DNA from 3 places in the Desulfitobacterium chlororespirans DSM 11544 genome. Region 3 is predicted to be linked to each of the others. Evidence: riboswitches for the same ligand, from Rfam matches in the RefSeq annotation. Region 3 holds a riboswitch; each other region holds the start of a gene.
The links. Region 3 has a riboswitch for molybdenum cofactor ahead of BUA14_RS21000 (molybdopterin-binding protein). Riboswitches for the same ligand answer to the same signal wherever they lie in the genome.
Positions count from the first base shown of each region.

Region 1: another riboswitch for molybdenum cofactor. It lies ahead of BUA14_RS25865 (molybdopterin molybdotransferase MoeA); the one in region 3 lies ahead of BUA14_RS21000 (molybdopterin-binding protein).
Region 2: another riboswitch for molybdenum cofactor. It lies ahead of moaA (GTP 3',8-cyclase MoaA); the one in region 3 lies ahead of BUA14_RS21000 (molybdopterin-binding protein).

Region 1 is NZ_FRDN01000023.1:1,571-8,074, reverse strand. It holds gene BUA14_RS25875 (nitrogenase component 1) at 1-1,053, opposite strand, end outside; gene BUA14_RS25870 (nucleotide-binding protein) at 1,046-1,804, opposite strand; gene BUA14_RS25865 (molybdopterin molybdotransferase MoeA) at 1,819-3,129, opposite strand; molybdenum cofactor riboswitch at 3,235-3,367, opposite strand; gene BUA14_RS25860 (double-CXXCG motif protein) at 3,515-4,171, opposite strand; cobalamin riboswitch at 4,328-4,506, opposite strand; gene BUA14_RS25855 (4Fe-4S dicluster domain-containing protein) at 4,723-4,965, opposite strand; gene BUA14_RS25850 (response regulator transcription factor) at 4,990-5,676, opposite strand; gene BUA14_RS25845 (sensor histidine kinase) at 5,742-6,504, opposite strand, start outside.
Region 2 is NZ_FRDN01000005.1:413,707-420,210, forward strand. It holds gene fdhF (formate dehydrogenase subunit alpha) at 1-847, shown strand, start outside; gene mobA (molybdenum cofactor guanylyltransferase) at 1,107-1,730, shown strand; molybdenum cofactor riboswitch at 1,926-2,052, shown strand; gene moaA (GTP 3',8-cyclase MoaA) at 2,125-3,096, shown strand; gene moaC (cyclic pyranopterin monophosphate synthase MoaC) at 3,099-3,590, shown strand; gene BUA14_RS07845 (MOSC domain-containing protein) at 3,636-4,070, shown strand; gene BUA14_RS07850 (MogA/MoaB family molybdenum cofactor biosynthesis protein) at 4,070-4,570, shown strand; gene BUA14_RS07855 (NYN domain-containing protein) at 4,696-5,520, shown strand; gene groES (co-chaperone GroES) at 5,909-6,193, shown strand; gene groL (chaperonin GroEL) at 6,294-6,504, shown strand, end outside.
Region 3 is NZ_FRDN01000014.1:121,504-128,007, forward strand. It holds gene BUA14_RS20985 (NifB/NifX family molybdenum-iron cluster-binding protein) at 208-600, opposite strand; gene BUA14_RS20990 (AAA family ATPase) at 766-1,644, shown strand; gene BUA14_RS20995 (VWA domain-containing protein) at 1,659-3,068, shown strand; gene BUA14_RS21000 (molybdopterin-binding protein) at 3,334-4,356, opposite strand; molybdenum cofactor riboswitch at 4,349-4,501, opposite strand; gene BUA14_RS21005 (Crp/Fnr family transcriptional regulator) at 4,635-5,339, shown strand; gene BUA14_RS21010 (4Fe-4S dicluster domain-containing protein) at 5,344-5,940, opposite strand; gene BUA14_RS21015 (DMT family transporter) at 6,084-6,504, opposite strand, start outside.

The DNA of each region.
Region 1 (6,504 bases), on a different contig from region 3:
GTCCAGGCCATAACCGGCAACGGCTTTGACACCCTCCCGGTTGATAACGTTGACCTGAGGGTGATGATCGGCCAGCCATTGCCGCTCCTCAGCATCCTCCCGGGGAGAATGGGGGGCAAAGACCGCCTTCACTTGAAAGCCGTAGCCCAGAAGAGCCTTGGCCAAGGCAAAGGGCCGCATAGAGGCGGAAGAATCCACAACAATCGGAATATCCCCCACCATTTCTCTGGCGACTATGATGTCCAGCAGGGTCTGCCGGATCTCCCCGCCAAAATCCGGGCAGGGCTTGCCCAACAGGTCGGCGAGATCTTGATAATGCTGCAAAACTTCCTTTATATCATAGGAAACCGGGTTGTCATAATAAGGAATGCCCAGCTTTGCCGCCATGTTCTGAGCGGCAACCTGACCCATCGGCATCAGGACCAGGTTTAACCGGCTGGAGGCCATCTTCTGATAGTCCGCAAAGGTCTCACAGGTGAAAAGCTCCCGTATCGTGTCAATCCCCCACTCCTTCAGGACAGTAAACAACTCGCTCTCCGGGTCGAGGGAAACATAATTGCCGATGAAATTGAGGCTATTTTCCTTTTGCTCCGTATACTCCAGCAGCCCATACATCTGGTTATGCTTGCGCATGCCCTGGGATATTTTTTCATCAGCCACCACGGGATTGATATGGCAAACTGTGAAATAAAGCCCGGGAAAACGGCTTTTCAGCTCCCGCAAAAGAGCTTTTTCATCAGTACCCAGAAAATCGTCGATACAGTTGAAGTACAGCACAAAGGCCTTGGGCACCGGCTCCAGCACTTCCAGGAGCTCCTCCACCGCATCGCCGATATTCTCCACATATTGTCCGGAAACCGCATCCTCTTCCCCAATATATAGAAAGGAGAGAAACTCCTTTTCCCCGTTTTGCAAAGCGCGGATAGCGTTGCGGCGGCCGCAGGCCGTGGGGCAGATATGGAGACTGTGGCTTTCCGGGATGCGCAGAATCGTTTTTGACCTGCTCCGGTTGGGAATATAATAAAGAAGATTATTTTGAACCCTTTTACTCATGTCCGCACACCTCAAGGAAGCGCCGGGCCAGAGTGCGGTAGCCTTGGGCAATCTCCGTTTCCGGAAAAATCTCCATAACCGTCTTGCCCTGCTCTTCCCCCTTCTGGATCTCGGCCGCCCGGGGAATAACGGCAATAAGCTCGCCCTGGGTTTCCGCCGCCAGCTGCTGCACCAACTCCAGCTCCTTGTCCACATTGCGCCGGTTCAGGATCAGCCCTCCGTAACGGGCATAGTCCCGGCTGCGGAAATTGGCCAAAGCTGCGGCGATATTGGAAGCTGCATACATAGACATCATCTCTCCCGAGGTAACGATAAAGACCACATCCGTATATTCGCCCCGCAGAGGCATGGCGAAGCCGCCGCAGACCACATCCCCCAACACATCGTAAAGCACGATATCCGGCTGGTAGACTTCATAAGCTTTCATTTCCGCCAAGGTATCAAAAGCGGTGATAATTCCCCGTCCCGCACAGCCGATGCCGGGCATGGGACCGCCTGCTTCCACACAAAGTACCCCGTTATAGCCCTCCTGTACAAAGTCGCTCACCTGCAGGTCATCCCGTCTGCTGCGCACCAGCTCCAATACGGTGGGAATGGCCCGGCCCCCGGTCAGCATCCGCGTGGAATCCGCCTTGGGATCGCAGCCGATCTGCATCACTTTATAGCCCATCTCGCTCAAGGCCACCGCCAAATTGGAGGTGGTGGTGGATTTGCCAATCCCTCCCTTACCGTAAATAGCTGCTCTAATCATGGTTTATGCACTCCTTACCCGGTGGGATTGTCCTGCCCAGTTTGACTGCGCTGCCTGAGCGTCTTTTCGCCGCAAAGCAGCCGTACTGTAGCTGGTTCCCCCTTTTTTAGCAAACGGTCCTCAGCTTCCTCCATCAAAATCCCCGTGGCATTGACAAAACAGTCCACTGTGTCTCCCATCCGGATAGGAACAATCTCATACTCCTCTCCGGTCCAACTGAGACCTACATGAGCATGACGGCCGGAGCGGATTCCACTTTGGTAATCCTCATACAGCCGGGCTTTGATCTCCGGCCGCTCATAACACGGACAACCCAGAAAGCGTTCCATAATCGCGGGCAGGTACTGCTCAGCCTGAGTCAGAGCCGCATGAGGAGGCGCGGGAATTCCCACGACACATTTTCCCTGAATTTCTCCCAGCAGCATGGCTTTCCCACCAGGGTTGAATCCCATGCCCTGGACCAGCACTCTGCCCAGCTTTTCAACAGCCTGGACAGTATAATCTCCATACCGGGCTCCGCTGCGGCCCAAGCCCCCGATCAGGATCAGCACATCACAACGGGAGATAACCTGCAGAATAGCCTGGCAGATCAGATCTTCCCCATCCCCTGCCACCGGTTCTGTCCAGGCCTCCCCGCCGCATTCCCGAAGGATCCCTGCCAAGAGAATGCTGTCCGACTCCACCACCTGTCCGGGGCCGGGCCGGCGGCCGGGTGCCACCAGGTCGTCCCCCACCGGAATGATGGCGGCTTTGGGCTTTTTCCATACGGTTACCGTTTCCACTCCGGCAAAACGCAGGATCGAGAGATTCGCCGGGTTCAGGCGGTAATTGGCCGGAACAAGCCGCTCACCCTCCCGGATGCTACTGCCTGCCCGCTTGATTCCCTGCCCCGGTGCGGGCAACGCCTTGATTTCCACTCTTCCATCTGTCCAATGCTTTACCTGTTCCAAAGGGATCACTGTATCAAAAGGCGGTTCGATCACCGCACCCATCGCCCGGAGACAAAATTCATGTTCAGCCAGCACCCGGCTGCCGCTCTCAAGCAGCTTTTTAGCCTGTTCCCAGTTCACCATAATTCCGTCATGCTGAGCGGTATCTGCCGAAGGCACCGAAAAGGCTGCATAGGTCGGTTCCGAAGTCACCCGGCCCAAGGCTTCATTCAGTGGTACGAATTCCTTGGCCAGTTCAAATTTGGCCTGGTCGAAAAGGATCGCCAAGGCCTCATCCCGGGAGAACGGATCATTCTGCTGCCGATGACAGCGTGTGGCACAACCGATACAGGATGAGGAGGGGCAGCTGATGTGATCATGCTGATTGTTTGCCATGGTGTTTCTCCTTATAAAAACAATACCAACAGAAAAAGCGGCCTGCCTTTCCAAAGCAAAACCGCCCGATGATGAAAACAGCAAAAGCCAGCACCCGATCTGTCAATCCTGTATTTTCTGCTTCCTTTTCATCAGTGAAGGCCAGCTGGTTTCCTGACTGACCCCGTGAGCGGTTTGCTCAGGCTCCTCCGTCATGAGATAGTCTTTTAGACAAAGGAGCTCGGAAAACTATTCAATTTCATTGTTTGTTCATGAACATAACATAACATAAATCAACACAAAAATAAATATCCTGATTTTATTTTACATTAAATTAGGTTATATCCAGTTATGAAATTAGGTTATATGGAGTTATGTTTTCACACAAAAAAAGAAGTGCCTGATCTCAAAGCACTTCCATCTCGGTAAAGGTCAGCCCTGTCAGCTCGTGTCTTTTATAGACTTCAACAAATCGTTCAGAGCAATACACAGTAACTCCGTAGCCCTTGGCCCTGAACAGATCCACTCCCTTGAGGGATTCTTCTCTTAAATAAAGGTAATCCCGCGCTTCAATCCGCTCCTTGCTCTCGGCACTATAGGTTTCATAGCCGCATTCCGGACAACGATTGAGCAGAATAACATTTGATTTTTTATAAAATTCGGCGCTGACAGCGACATGAAGCTTGTAATAGGCCGGCGGCTCTTTGGATATCTTATGGACTCTGATGCCCTGGCGCCTGAGCTCCGTTAGCTGCAGATCCGATAAATCACGGATGGATAGTACATGGGCTTTCTCTAAGCTGTACCCCGTAATCTTTTCTCTTTCCAGGACGTCCTTGGCCTTCCCGGAGATATGATTGATATAAAACCAGAGAAAATCAGGATAATTATCGTTAGATAAAGCAATAGGTGTATCGGTTCCCAAATCATGCATTGTGCTTTTTTTCCATTCTCTTTGGCATAGGGGACAATGGATTTCTTTTCTTGGCCATTCGGTTACACTTACCCCATAGGCGTAGGGCTCTTTTTCTCCTTCATCAATTTCCAAACAATAATAGCGCATCCCATCACCTTCCAATATATACTCTACTTTCCAACATATACTCCGATAATAAAAAAAAGAGCCGGTGTATTCGGCTCTGGCAGACATCATGTAATAAGGTAAAGATGAGCGATCATCCTACCCTTAAATTCACCACACTTATTCTCCCCCGAAAACTTGTGTTTCTGGAATGGGGCAGGTATCCTGACTTGAACTCATCCTCATCCCTTACCTTCCCGGTTTTCACCAGTGGATCCTCTAAGGGGCTCGTCCTTCTTACAGTAGCGGGGCTGTCCCGGCTTCGCACCGGAGTTCCCTATTAATGCATTTAAGCAACCCTATTCCGCCTGATATTCAGTTTTTCCTTATAATCAACATTATATCAAGTACCACTGTAAGTCAACAGAATATTTTGCCTACAACAAAGAGCATCACTCAAAATGAGCAATGCCCTTGAGGCTATCTAATGCAGTTGCAAAATCGGATTCATATCCTATTTTAGCCCCCCATTCCACTATAACCTTTCATCTGAAATTCCCAAACGTTTGGGAATTTCGAATGTCATTAACCCATCAACCGACTTTAATCGCCCTCTCATGGCAGTTATTTTGACACATTTTACAAGCTATACAGGCGGATTCATTGCTGACATAGGCTCTCGAATTACCCTTGACTTTGATCTTTAATTTTCCAATCATATTAAGCTGATTATAATCTGCCTGCTTAACTTCTTGTAATTCCAATACTTTAGCCGGACATTTACTGACACATAATCCGCAGCCATCACACCGATTCAGATTGATGTTTACACTCATAAATCAACACTCCTAAATTAAATTTTATGGATTAAACCGGTAACCGGTTCCCCAGATGGTCTCTATATATTCCGGGTTAGCCGGGTCTCTTTCGATTTTCTTCCTGATCTTTTGAATATGAACCGGGACGGTTGCCAGATCCCCGTAGGACTCCGCGCCCCAAAGCAGATCAAAGATGCGCTCCTTGCTGAAAAGTATATTCGGGTTGGAAGCAAAGAAGAGCAGGAGTTCATATTCCTTGGCGGTGAATTGAACTTCTTTGCCATTGACATAGACTTTATGGGAAGCGGTATTGATTTCCAGTCCACGGTGATTGATCACTTCTGAGCTTTGGTGTTTACCTGTCAGACGTTCGTATCGTTTCAAATGGGATCTGATGCGGGCCATCAGTTCCGCGGGGCTGAAAGGTTTCGTCAAATAATCGTCGGCACCGTAATCCAGTCCCCTGATTTTATCAATATCTTCACTGCGGGCCGACAGGACTATAATGGGAATCTCCAACTTCTTGCGGACTTCTTTAATGATCTCAAAACCATCCAACTGGGGCAGCATTAAATCGACGATCAGAATATCATAAGTCCCGGAGACAGCTTTCTTCAGCCCTGTTGCTCCATCCAAGACGATATCCACTTTATAGCCGTTAAGCTGCAGATAATCTCGTTCCAGTTCGGCAATATTGACATCATCTTCAATGATCAGAATATTTTTCATTACCATAGGCCCTCCCATCCTATTGTTACGATTGAGCTATATTATTTCGAGCAGAACGATGTGTATTAAGATGATTTAATAATAGGCAGCTTTATGGTAAAGCAGGAGCCGGCCTCACCTGTACTGGCAACTGAGATTGTGCCCCTCTGAGCTTCAATCAGCTCCTTAGCTATGGCCAAACCCAGCCCTGTACTTACGAAATCTTTGGAGCGCTCCGTGTCAATCCGGTAAAAGCGGTTAAAAATATGGGGCAGCTGCTCTTCCGAAATCCCCGGACCATTGTCGGCAATGTCGATACAGATATCATCTTTCTGAGCATATAACTCCATTGTCACCTTTAAATCCTGCTCCGGCCCATATTTCATGGCATTATCGATGATATTGCGGATCCCTTGATACACCCGCTTCCCATCAATATTGACCGTATAATCCCGATCCGTTCTTTTCTGATAGGAAAATTTGAATTGTCTTTCTTCAAACTCAAACTTTAACTCGGTAGCTAAATCGTCCAGGTAGGCGCCTATACTCAGGACTTCATAATTCATCTCCACTTTGTCCATATCCAGCTTGGAAAACAAAAACAGATCATCAATCAGCTTATTCATATACGCAGTATTGCTGTAAATCGTCTCCAGGTAACGCTTTATTTTCTCCGGTTCGCTGACGCACCCCTCAAGAATTACTTCCAGATAGCCCTGGATCGAGGTAATCGGCGTTTTTAGATCATGGGAGATGTTGGCCACCAGAGTCTTTCGGTTTTTCTCATACTCCTGATTGCTTCTTTCGCTTGCCTGCAGTTTGGAAGCCATTTCATTAAAGGCGTAAATC
Region 2 (6,504 bases), on a different contig from region 3:
CATGGGAGAAGATCCTGTGCTGACCGATGCCGACGCCAATCATGTGCGCAAAGGCCTGGGGGCTCTGGATTTCCTGGTTGTTCAGAACATCTTTATGTCTGAGACTGCCGAACTGGCCGATGTCATTTTGCCGGGGGCCAGCTTTGCGGAAAAGGACGGCACGTTCACGAATACCGAGCGCCGGGTGCAACGGGTTAATCGGGCGATTAAGCCGATCGCCAATACGAAGGCCGACTGGGAAATCATTTGCGAGCTTGCCAACCGGATGGGTTACCCGATGACTTACCCATCGCCCGCAGAGATTATGCTGGAAGTTGCCTCGCTGGCACCGCAGTTTGCCGGCATTACCTATGAGCGTCTGGGCAAAAAAGGTCTGCAATGGCCGGTTCCCCATGCCGAACATCTGGGCACAAAGTTCCTGCATGCAGGGAAATTTACCCGCGGTAAAGGCGTGTTCATGGTGATTGAGCATCAACTGCCGGATGAGCTGCCTGATGAAGAGTACCCATTCCTGCTGACCACGGGCCGCAAGCTGCAGCATTATAACATCTCCACCCGTTTTTCGGCGGCGCTGGATGAGCATGCCCCCGAAGAATTGGCTGAGCTTAATCCTAAGGACGCCCGGCGATTGGGGATTCAGGATGGAGAGAAAATCAAGGTAGTTTCCCGCCGCGGCGAAGTAGTAACCAAGGTTTGGGTAACCAAACGAGTTCCGCCGGGAGTGCTCTTTATGACCCTGCACTACAGGGAGTCACCGACCAATGTCTTAACCAACGGAGCGTATGATAAAGTAACCAAGACCTACGAATATAAGGTCTGTGGTGTGCGTGTGGAAGCTCTGAAGTAATTTAAGCAATAAAGAAAACTCGCTTCAGGTGGAGTTTCAACTCTATCTGAAGCGTAGTTGACTTATCCGCGGAGTGGATAAGAATAGGAGAGTGTCTGGCTATATCCAGTATATAGCGTGGGGCACTCTCGTTTTGTTACAAAAAAAGGCAGCAATGGCTAAAACCTTCTAAAGCTCTACCCTAGGCATGTTTTCTCTATCTATGTTACAATATAAGACAAAAGTTTAAACGTTGATAGAGACAAGGGAGATATATGATATGGGTGCTGATTATGGACAAACCCTTCTGCCGATGACCGGGATTATTCTGGCCGGTGGGAAAAGTTCCCGCATGGGTTGCAACAAGGCTTTTATTGAATGGGATGGGGCACCGCTCATCGAACACAGCTTAGCTGTCTTCAATGCGGTTTTTGCGGAAGTGATGATTAGCAGCAATCATCCGGAGCTTTACGCTAACTATGGAGTAAAGGTGATCAAGGATAACTATCCGGATCATGGGCCGTTAGGTGGATTGGAAGCATGCTTGCGAGAAGCCCGCTATGATTATGCCTTTTTTGCTGCTTGCGATATGCCTTTTTTGAATACAGAGGTGATTCGATTTATGGCTGGGGAAATTGAAGGAGAGGATATTTTAGTTCCCGAGATTGATGGTGGAGTTCACCCTCTGCATGCTTTTTACCACAAAAATTGCCTCCCTTTGCTTGCCGAGAGCTTAAAGGCAAAGCATCTTAAACTGACAAAGCTTGTTCAGCAATACAGCAGAGTGCGTTATATAAGGGAAAAGGATTTCCGAGATTTTCCCGCAATGCATCTTTTTTTAAGCAATATGAATACGCCTCAAGAGTGCCTGGAGCTGCGGCAACATAATAGTCAGAGTAATTAATGCTGTAAAAAGAACATTCTTTATTATTTTTAATGGAAAAAATGTTATTTATCTGGAATATATTAAGAAATATTAATAAGGATTAAGAAATATTATTCCTTTGAACCTCTTTTTGCAATCTCCAAAATGGTGTATACTACAAGTAGTACATTCTTCTATAATTTTTTTTAAATATGGTATGATGAGCAAATAGAATATGTTTATGTGCTCCGAAACTGGAAACCTAAAGTGAGCTATGGTTTGCCAGTCGTGCATTCTGCACCGGGTATTATTGGAAACAGTAATGCCTCCCATTTGGAAAGGAGTCTGTAGGGTATGCGGGAGCTCCGCGGTTTTACAGACCGTGGGGCTTATTTATTTTGTGGAATAATGAACGTGAAGGTGAGGGGAATCTATGCAAGATCAATATCGGCGCCAGATCGAATACCTGAGGATTTCCATTACAGATCGCTGCAATTTACGATGTAAATATTGCATGCCCGCTGAAGGAGTTCAATGGATTCCTCATGAGCGCATCTTAACCTATGAGGAAATACTGCGTGTCATGCGGATTAGCACTACCTTAGGCTTTAGACGGTTCCGCATCACCGGCGGGGAACCCTTAATTAGGTCCGGAGTCCTGGAATTTTTGCAGAATGCCTCGCAAATTCCAGGAGTGGAAGATTTGATGCTGACCACCAATGGGATACTTCTTGCGGACATGGCAGAAGATCTGAAAAAGGCGGGAGTTAATCGGGTCAATATAAGCCTGGATACGTTCAATGAAGATAGGTTCCGGGAACTTACCCGTGGTGGGGATATTAAGAAAGTCTTTCAGGGAATACACCGCTCTCTCGAAGTAGGGCTGCATCCGGTTAAGCTTAATGTGGTGGTTGTTCGTGATTTCAATAGCCATGAGCTGCCCCGTTTTATGGAATTAGCTCGTGACTATCCGCTTCATGTTCGCTTTATCGAATTGATGCCGATCGGAATCAGCTCGGATAAGCGCAGTGATTTTGTATCTATCGATGAGATGAAAGCAATACTGGGTTTAGAGGGCCTTAAAGCCACTCACGATATTCAAGGGGGAGGTCCTGCAGAATATATCACTTCAGAGGGCTTTAAGGGCAGTGTGGGCTTTATCAGCGCTATCAGCAAACATTTCTGCAGCACTTGCAATCGAATTCGCCTGACTCCCGACGGGAAGCTGCGCCTGTGCTTGCACAGTTCCAAAGAAGTGGATTTTCGTGAAGTGCTTCGCTCCAACAAGAGTGATAATGAAGTCAGGGATGTTTTTGCCCAAGCGATTTGGAATAAGCCGGCTGAACATCATATGAATGATCAGGCTTGGCAGGATCAACGGATTATGTCCCAGATTGGAGGATAATTATGGAACTGACACATTTTGATGAAGAAGGCCGGGCACGTATGGTGGATGTCTCAGATAAGGCGGAGACGACCCGAGTGGCTACTGCCCGGGGTAGAGTAGAAATGCAGGCGGAGACTTTGGAGAGGATTCGCTCAGGACAGATTGCCAAAGGGGATGTGTTGGCGGTGGCCCAGGTCGCGGGAATCATGGCAGCCAAACAAACTTCAAATCTGATTCCCATGTGTCACCCTCTGGCTATTACAGGGGCAAAGCTGAATTTCGAAATTGTTCCTCCCGGAACCATAGAAATCGAAGGAATTGTCAAAGTCACGGGTAAAACCGGGGTTGAGATGGAAGCTCTTACGGCTGTCAGTGTTGCTGCCTTAACTATTTACGATATGTGCAAGGCTATTGACAAGACCATGGTCATCGGCGATATCCGGCTTATGGAGAAAACCGGCGGCAAGAGCGGGCACTTTATTCGTGAAGACCACTTAAAGGGCATAATTTAAAGGGATAAATTCGAATTAATTTGAAGCGAATTAGGAGGAACGATAATGGCGAAGATTATCGCAGTCTGTACAAGTGAGAAAAAAGGGATGCGGAAAAAAAATGTAGGGGAGGGAGTGCTGAAGGTTAATTTTGGTATCGAAGGAGATGCTCATGGCGGGGATTGGCATCGTCAGGTAAGCTTGCTGGCGATGGAAAGCATCAAGAAGATGCAGGATATGGGGCTTGATGTGGGACCGGGAGATTTTGCCGAGAATTTAACCACCGAAGGAATCGATCTGGTTAGTCTGCCCTTGGGCACAAAATTAAAGATTGGTGAAACCGGCGTGGGCGAAGTGACACAGATCGGTAAAGAATGTCACACCCGATGTGCTATTTATTATCAAGCGGGAGACTGTGTTATGCCCAAGGAAGGGATCTTCATCCGTGTTCTGGACGGCGGCCCTATAAGTGTGGGAGATAGTGTTGAGGTGATGGAGTAATGTTGAGAGTTGGAGTTATAACCGCCAGTGATAAAGGATCTCAGGGGCAAAGAGAGGATCTTTCCGGTGCTGTTCTCAAGGAACTGGTGAAAGAGATTGACGGTGAGGTTGTTCTCTATACCATTCTTCCGGATGATCGGGAACTTTTGGCCCAAACGATGAAAAAGTGGGCTGATGAAGAGGGCTTAGACCTTATTCTGACCACAGGTGGCACAGGTTTCTCCCTGCGTGATGTCACCCCGGAGGCGACGATTGCTATTGCGGATCGTATGGTCCCTGGGATTGCTGAAGTGATGCGTTATGAAAGCTACAAAATTACTCCGAAGGCTATGTTGAGCCGGGCAGTAGCGGCCTTGCGCAAGCAGACTTTAATCATCAATATGCCGGGTTCGCCTAAGGCCTGTAAGGAGTGTTGGGCAGCTCTTGTCCCTGCTTTGCCCCATGGAATTCAGATCCTCAAAGGCGAGGCCAGCGAGTGTGCTGCGCCTGTTCATCAATAGGCATCTTCAGCGTATTTTTTAGGTTTTTTAGATTCAATTTAATATAAAATTTTTTTTGCTTGTCACTCCTGTCCTTTTCCTGCGTACTCTATAGTAAGGGAAAGTGGAAATGGGGTGACATTGTTTTGAAGGCGATTGCTTTTATTGATTATGAAAATATATGGACTGGACTCTTTGAACAAGGTTATGAATTAACTCCGGAAATCCTTATGGAATCCATTCAACTGTATGCTAAACAAAATGACTATGTTCTATCTGCTATTTATCTCTATGCTAATTTCGATCGGGAAGAATTCTGGCGTGCCCAGACTTCCTTTGAGAAGATTCATGTATATACACGCCATGTTTACGGAAAGAACAATTTTGCCAGTACAGGATTAAGGCGGAATGCGGCGGATGTGGAGCTCATATTGGAAGCGCAGGAGATCTTGCTGACCCGTACCGCAACCTTTGATGTGTTTCTTCTTCTAACTGGGGATGGAGATTTTTTGCCTTTAGTTCGCAAAGTAAGGGCCTGGGGAAAAGATGTTAAAGTCATTGGCGTGAAGGGAAGCATGCACCACGAACTTCAAGCCTTTAGTGATTCAGGAGACTTTTTCGGCGAGTTTCTCCCTCAGGAGCGACCGCAGGAATATGAGCCTGAAAAGGATCTCGAACAAGCAATCTCAATCTTAGCTCAGCTTCAGCTAAGCATGACGTATATTGCTTCCACCAAAGCGAGGCTCGCCCTGTCGGATCATCTGGGAGTTACTATATCCCAAGTGAAAGAGCTTATTCGCTACGCATTAAGAGAGGGGATTCTTCTTGAACAAGAATATGCCGATTCAAGTTTAAAGATCGGTAAAACAAAGGTCTATCTTTTGAATCTCGCTCATTCTATGGTTCAAGCCGTTCTGGGTTCGGCAATAGAGGAGATTCGCAAACGCTATGAAAAGTTAAGTGCTCATTGATGACTTTCTGTGTAAAAATTGAGCAGGCACGGAAAAGAATTAGAGGAAGGGATATTTGGCCAGGAGGGCTGGATATCCCTTCTTCTTAGATGTCGTGATGATTTTTTGCCCCAGGATGAATAAACCCCCCGGGGACTGGTCAATATATTGCTTAGTGAATGCAAGTCGAAGCGATGAGATTCTGTCAATTTAAGAGTGGTGCAATAAGGGGAAGATATAAGGAGAAAATAGAAGGTTTTCGCTTGTAAATCTCTTAAAAACGCAAATGACAGGATTTGATTTCTTCATCCACCTTGCATATTATTATAGTATGATGTTAGCACTCAATAGGAATGAGTGCTAACAATATCAAAATAATATTTAAGCTCTTAAGGAGGGACTTTCTTCAATGAACATTAAGCCTCTAGGTGATCGGGTAGTCATTAAAGCACTCCCCATGGAAGAAAAGACAAAAAGCGGAATCATTATGCCGGATACCGCTAAGGAAAAACCTCAAGAAGGTGAAGTCGTTGCAGTAGGACCTGGAAAAATGGAAAAGGGAGAGCGTATCGCCCTGGATGTTAAAGTGGGTGACCGCGTGATTTATTCCAAATATGCCGGTACTGAAGTAAAGTATGATGGTCAAGAGTATCTTATTCTTAAGGAAACTGACATTTTAGCGGTTATTGGCTAAAACACTATTCTTTGCTTTATTCACTTAATGAACTTGACGTTGCACAGTGTTTTTTACTTATTGACTCTTGAATTTTGGATTTTTAAGGAGGAACTTACAGGTGGCAAAACAAATCGTTTTCAATGAAGAAGCTCGCCGCGCCTTAGAGCGTGGTGTTAATGCCTTGGCTGAATCTGTCCGAGTAACGCTTGGACCTAAAGGCCGTAATGTGGTTTTGGACAAAAAATTTGGCGCTCCTTTGATTACCAATGATGGTGTGACTATCGCCCGGGAAATTGAGCTGGAAGATCCATTTGAAAATATGGGTGCTC
Region 3 (6,504 bases):
TAGTCGTAGATGTTCCGCTCTTTTTGCTTATCATACTCCTGATAATGGGGGTCTCTCACGGTAACAGGAGATTTTGGACGTGAGACTTTTTTATGTTTTCCCATGCCGTAATCCGCCCTTTCTACGCTATAGTTTGAGCACCCATGATTTATTCTGAGTTAATTTGCTGATCAATATGCAGTTACCTAAAGTTAAAGATTAATCTCATTAATGATGATGATGGTGATCATGACCGTGACCGTGGTGATCGTGGTCATGACTATGATTGCAGACAGCATTGGTGGAGACGAAGGTCCCTGCCCCATAAGATTGAGCTGCCTCCAAAGCCGGGCCATTGGCTCCTCTTAACACCTCTATTCCGGCATTTTCCAAACCGGTGATGGCTCCGGGGCCAATCCCGCCACAGATAACAGCTTCCACGCCTTTTGACTTGAGAAGCTGGGCGATTCCTTCATGCTGGTGCTGGAAATCAGCCGTGTCAATCCGTTCCTGACCGGACACCTTACCCTCTTCAATGAGGAAAAGGGTAAAGGCCTGACTGCGGCCAAAATGAGCATTAACCTTCTCCCCTTCTGTAGGGATGGCAATTTTTTTGTTCATGAAATTCTACCTGCCTTTCGATATGTATGTTAGATAACCCCTCAATAGTTTAAGTGTTACAGAATACCGGGGGATGTCAAGCTTATCCTAACTCCCTTATTTGCAATTGTCAATCTTTGATAAAGCGTGTAAAATTCTAGTAAAGTCTGGAAGGGAGGATTCATAATGTGGGAATCTCCTCATGAATTAATGAATGCTTTGGAACAGGAAGGTTATATCCTTGATCAGGATAAAGGGACCACTTTATTTTTGGCCCTGGCCCTTCACAAGCCCTGTCTTATTGAAGGACCGGCGGGAGTCGGCAAAACTCAGCTGGCCCTGGCCCTGGCGCGCAGCACCGGCTGCAGACTGATCCGCCTCCAGTGCTATGAAGGGCTGGATTTAAACAAAGCCCTTTACGAATGGGACTATGCCAAACAATTGCTGCGCCTGCAGGTGGGAATCTCCGGCTGGGAAGAGATTAAGGAGAATATTTATGGGCCGGAGTTTTTATTGGCCAGGCCTTTGCTGCAAACTGTGCTTGCGGAAGAGCCTGTTATTCTTTTAATTGATGAACTGGACAAAAGCGATGAAGAATTTGAAAGCTTTTTGCTGGAGCTGCTTGCCGAATTTCAAGTCACCATCCCGGATGTAGGAACCTTTAAAGCCCAAAATTCCCCCATAGTCCTCTTAACCAGCAACAACACCCGGGATCTTTCCGAAGCTTTAAGAAGGCGATGTGTTCATCTGCTTTTAGCTTATCCCGATGTGGAACAGGAAATGAGGATTCTCGCTCAGCGGTGTCCGGAAATTGCCGCGGCCTTAATTCAGGATGTCTGTGAATTTGTGGCCAAAATCCGCAAGATCCCTTTGCGCAAATTGCCCAGTGTCTCCGAAAGCATGGACTTTGCCCGTGCCCTCCATATTCTGCGCCAGGACTCCCTCGATATGCAGCAATTGTCAGGTACCCTATCCATACTTTTAAAATATCCCAGTGATTTGGCGAAACTTGAGGATCGTTTAAAAGCCTGGCAACAGGAAGCTGCCAGAAGAACCCAGGCCTAGGACGGGGTGCAGTCATGAACGAATTAACGATCAACGGCTGGCAGCTGCTGAAGCTTATCTCGGCACTGCGCTCAGTGGGCATCGATATCACGCTGGACGAGGTTCAGGATGCTTTAAAGGCCTTAACCCGGTACCCGGACCTGGCACCTAAGCTCGTGCTTAAATCTCTCTTCATCCATCGCCAAGAAGATCAGCCGCTTTTCGACATGATCTATGAACTCTTGGCTTCAGCTCCATCCTCCTCTCCGGATTCAGAACCTACCGCCCCGGGGCAATGTACAGGCTCAGATCAAGAGGAGGCTGGGGATGGCTCCCATCAGGGCATCGGTACCGGGCAAGGAGGAATCACCCTGCACCTTAAATCAGCGGAAGAGTCCTCTCCATCCCGGGCAATTTCCTTTCAAATGCCGGATCTCCACTATTTGATGGGCCTTAAAGGGTTCCCCAGTACCATCGAGGAAGAAGAAACACAGGAACTCGATTTGGGAAAGCAGGTCAGATTCATCCTGGGACAGTCAGGGTTTTTGACTTGGTCCAATTCTTTGGAGCTGGCTAAAGGCCGGGGGGAAGTCCCGGAAGATCAGTGGCTCAAATTTGAAGCTTATCGGGACTTCTGGCAGCGCCGGATTCACCAGGTCCTTTGGCAGGAACGCTTATCCGAGCAAAACCGCTGGGACAGCTTCCGTGAAATAAATTGGCGCTTTAAGCCCCTGAATTCATTTACCGCCGCTGAAGAAGGGATGGTCCAGCAAGCGCTCCGGCAGATGGGCAACCAATTGGCCGTTCACCGGGGCTTGCGGAAAAAAAAGGCTCCCCGGGGCAGACTACGCCTCTCCTCTTTGCTCAAAGAAATGGTGCGGGGTAATGGCTCTGTCTTTCGCTTCGAGTATGAAACCCCTGCCTTAAAGCATCCCGAGCTCATTGTCTTATGCGATGTATCCAATTCCGTGGCTCCCTTCTCGCAATTCCTTCTCTACTTATGCCAACGCATGAAATCCCGCTTTCGTAAAGTGCGGCTTTACCTTTTTATTGATGGACTCTGGGATATCACCCATGAAGAATGGCTGGCAAGCGGTGACTCCATGGCCGAGATCCGTTCCTGGGGCCGTAAGCATTCTTCCGGCTTTACCGATTATGGCAAGGTATTTAAAGACTTTGCCCGGGATGTTTTGCCCTCACTTTCCACTCGGGGGACCATCTTGATTATGGGAGATGGCCGCAACAATTTCCGCCCTGCCCAAGCGGACTATCTGCAGGAGATCCAAGGGAAGGTTAAGCATGTCTTCTGGCTGAACCCCTTGGCTGAAAAGGATTGGACTTTGCCGGACAATCTTATGGGTGAGTACAGGAACTATTGCACCCGGGTTTTTCCCTGCCGGAACCTCAGCGATTTATGGCGAATCTCTAAAAAAGTCTTCTCCTGAAGAAGCGCCAGCTCTTTTATCAACAGTCCATTGCTCAGCCAAATTACCAACCGGTTGGTAATTTGGCTGAGCAATGGTTGTAAAAAAGGGAGCCTCACCGACTGCTTTAAATTACCTAAAGCCGTTGGGTGAGGCTCCCTTACCTTGCACTATCAGAAAGTATAAGCTTGCGCTATATACTTTCTAAGCATAAGGGCAACCAGCGACTTCGCCTCCTTCGTAAGTATGCGTTTAAGGCACGGCGAAGCCGGGTTTTCTTTAACACTTATTTGCCGAAGGAACAGTGGGGATAGGTACATTCCGGACACTCCAGGCACAAGCCGCCATGACCGTATTTGGCAATTTCCAGGCGGGTAAGCCGCTCACCGGCCAGGATGCGGGTGGCCACCAGATCAAAGACCGTTTTTCTTGAATACATGACACATCCGGGCAAGCCCAGAATCGGGATATCATCCAGGTAAGCCAGCAACAGCATGGCTCCGGGAAGAACAGGAGTACCATAAGTGATCAACTCTCCACCCAGACCTTTGATAGCTGTAGGGGTTAAATCATCGGGATCCACGGACATGCCGCCGGTGACCAGAACCATTTCCGCGCCTTGTTCGATATGCTCGCGGATGCGTTCCTGAATCATCTCCACATCATCGTCGGCGAAGGTTTGCCCCAGCAGGACAGAACCCCATTCGGCCACTTTTCCCTGAAGAACCGGTCCGAATTTATCCTGGATCCGGCCATGGTATACTTCACTTCCCGTGGTCACCACCCCAACCTTTTTGGATTGCAGGGGGCGGATTTGCAGAATGGGTTCCCCAAAGCGGCGGGCGATTCCTTCCGCTTCGATCACGACATTTTCATCGATCATCAAAGGAACCACTCTGGTCCCGGCTATCTTCTGCCCTTTCTTCACCGGGCGATGATTATGAAGAGTAGCGAGGATAATATATTCTAACGAATTCAGGGCATAGATCCCTTCTTCCGAAGCATAGATTAAGCCATCCTCTTCAGCAATCAAATTGACCTTTCCCTCTTTCGTTTCACTGAAGGAAAGCCCCGGACCGGCCACAGCTTTGGCCAGACGCTCCGCTGCTTCATCTTCGTGAATAAGACCCGGAGTCTGATCCCACACAAAAATATGCTCTTTTCCCATACTAAGCAGGGTTGGGATATCCTCCTCTTTGATCACATGCCCCTTTCTAAAGCGGGCGTCTTTTGTTTTTCCTGGGATAATTTGTGTCAGATCGTGCATAAGCACCGATCCGATCGCATCCTGTACTTTAATCTTCTGCATAGGGGTTCCTCCTTTTCTTTACGGAAGGCATGTTCATTTCTAAGCACACCCTGGTTTCAGACATTTCTGAAACGGCCAAAATTCCGTAGATAGCGTGAGACTTGCTTCAGTCAGTAGGAAATATGGCTCGGCCATTCCCTATTATAAACCATAAGCAGCGATCAGGGAATGTCTCACTGCTCAAGAAAATGGTTTTTTCGAATTTTAAAGGGTTTCTGCCAAGGGATAGAGAATTTTCTTCATAATATACTTCAATAGTTTATGAGAGGAAGAGAAGTATGGCTAGTAATATCACCGGGTTTGAAATATTTAAAAGCAATCCTAACTGGCAGGAACTGCCCGATTCATTTTGGGAGTTTTGTTCTGCTCACGGGCGGGTGCGCCATTATGCGGCAAAGCAATTCCTTTTCTTTTTCGGTGAAGAAAGCAATTCAGTTTATTTTTTACTCAAAGGCCGCATTCAAATCCTGCTTATGAGTGAATTTACCGAAAAAATTTTCCGGATTCTGCAGCCGCCCGCGTTTTTTCCGGAAGTTGTTTTAGATAATAAAGCTTATCCTTATGCAGCCCTCACTGCTGAAGCCTCCGATGTTTTCGTTTTGGATCGCAAGGCACTGGTCCAGTATTTTAAGGAGAATCCTTCCACCCTCCTGCCTTTTTATCAAAACATGGCTTTGGATCTCCGCAGAGCCTACCGGCAAATTAAAAACATCGCCCTGGGGGATGCTCGTTCCCGGCTGGGGGCCAAACTCTTTGCTCTGGCTCATGTCCACGGCCAGGAGACCCCTGAGGGAATTCTGATCACTGTTCCTCTTACCGCTACCGAGCTGGCGGGAATGTGCAGCTTAGCGCGGGAATCCGTGAGCCGCATCTTAAGCCAATTGCGGGATTTAGGAATACTTAAAATGGAGAAAAAACAAATCACCATCAGCGATTTAGACCAGCTGAGGGGCTGGATTCACGAACGCCAAAACTCTTTATAAAACCTTACAGATGTGGTCGACGGTCCAGAAAATGAGTAAGCCTTTCCTGAGGCAGGCCATTGTCTATATAGTCTTCAAGGATGCGGCCAATGATCCGGGGAAGTTCAGAAGTCTGAAGCTTTTCCCTGGACAATCGCGCCAATTGGGGATGCCTTCCCAGGCGTCCACCGAGATGAAGAGTCCATCCCGATTCCCCGGGAAGGATTTTGCCTGTGGGGCAGGAACGCACACAATCCCCGCAGCCAATGCACTTCGTCGGTTCAAATTCCAGCTCTCCCTGCCAGGATAAGGCACCTTCCTGACAAGAACGGCAGCAGGCCTGGCAGCCCGTACACCTTGCCTCTGTAAGCTTAGGCATAAGAAAACCGGTCAGACCGATATCTTTGATTTGAGGCTGGGAACAAGCGTTAGGACAACCGGCTATGCTTATCTTCGGTAAATGATGATAATGAATCACCGGAAACTTCTGCTGCAAATGGGATAATAAATCCAGATCTTTGAACATCTGCTCTAACTGCTGGTGTAATAAAGACCAGTCCTGAGCAGATTTACCGCAATTTTTCCGACAATGCTCCAGGACAAAGCCAGGATGATCGATCATTATGCCTCCTCCATTGCTCATCATTTGAACCTATTGTACCATTCTCAGGCTCTGGTGCTGTGTTTTGGGTCACACTTCTCAAATTCATAGCGGCAAATAAAAAGCATAGCCATTTGACTATGCTTAAACTATCATTTGTGTTGTTAAGCCTTACTCGCGTCTGTCTGCTGAGGGATATGCTTGCCTTTCCTCTCCGAAATCAATAACCCTGTTAATGTCAGCACAATTCCCAATACTGAAGCTCCGGTAATTTCCTCATGCAGCACAATAACGGCAGTAATAACGGTTATGACGGGAACCAGATAAATATAAACGCTGGTTTTCACTGCACCCAATAGTTTCACCGCCGAGTTCCAGGTTACAAAGCAAAGCGCCGATGCTCCCAACCCTAAAAACAGGATATTGAATAGGTTAGCCGGTCGTGTTAGTTCAGTTATGTCTGGATTGAACCCAACTATGCCTAAAGCGGGTATCATAAACATCAACCCATAGAAGAAAATTCTCCGTGTTGCCTGAATGGTGTTGTAGTGAAACCCGCTTATTTTCTTTGTCAAAACAGAATAG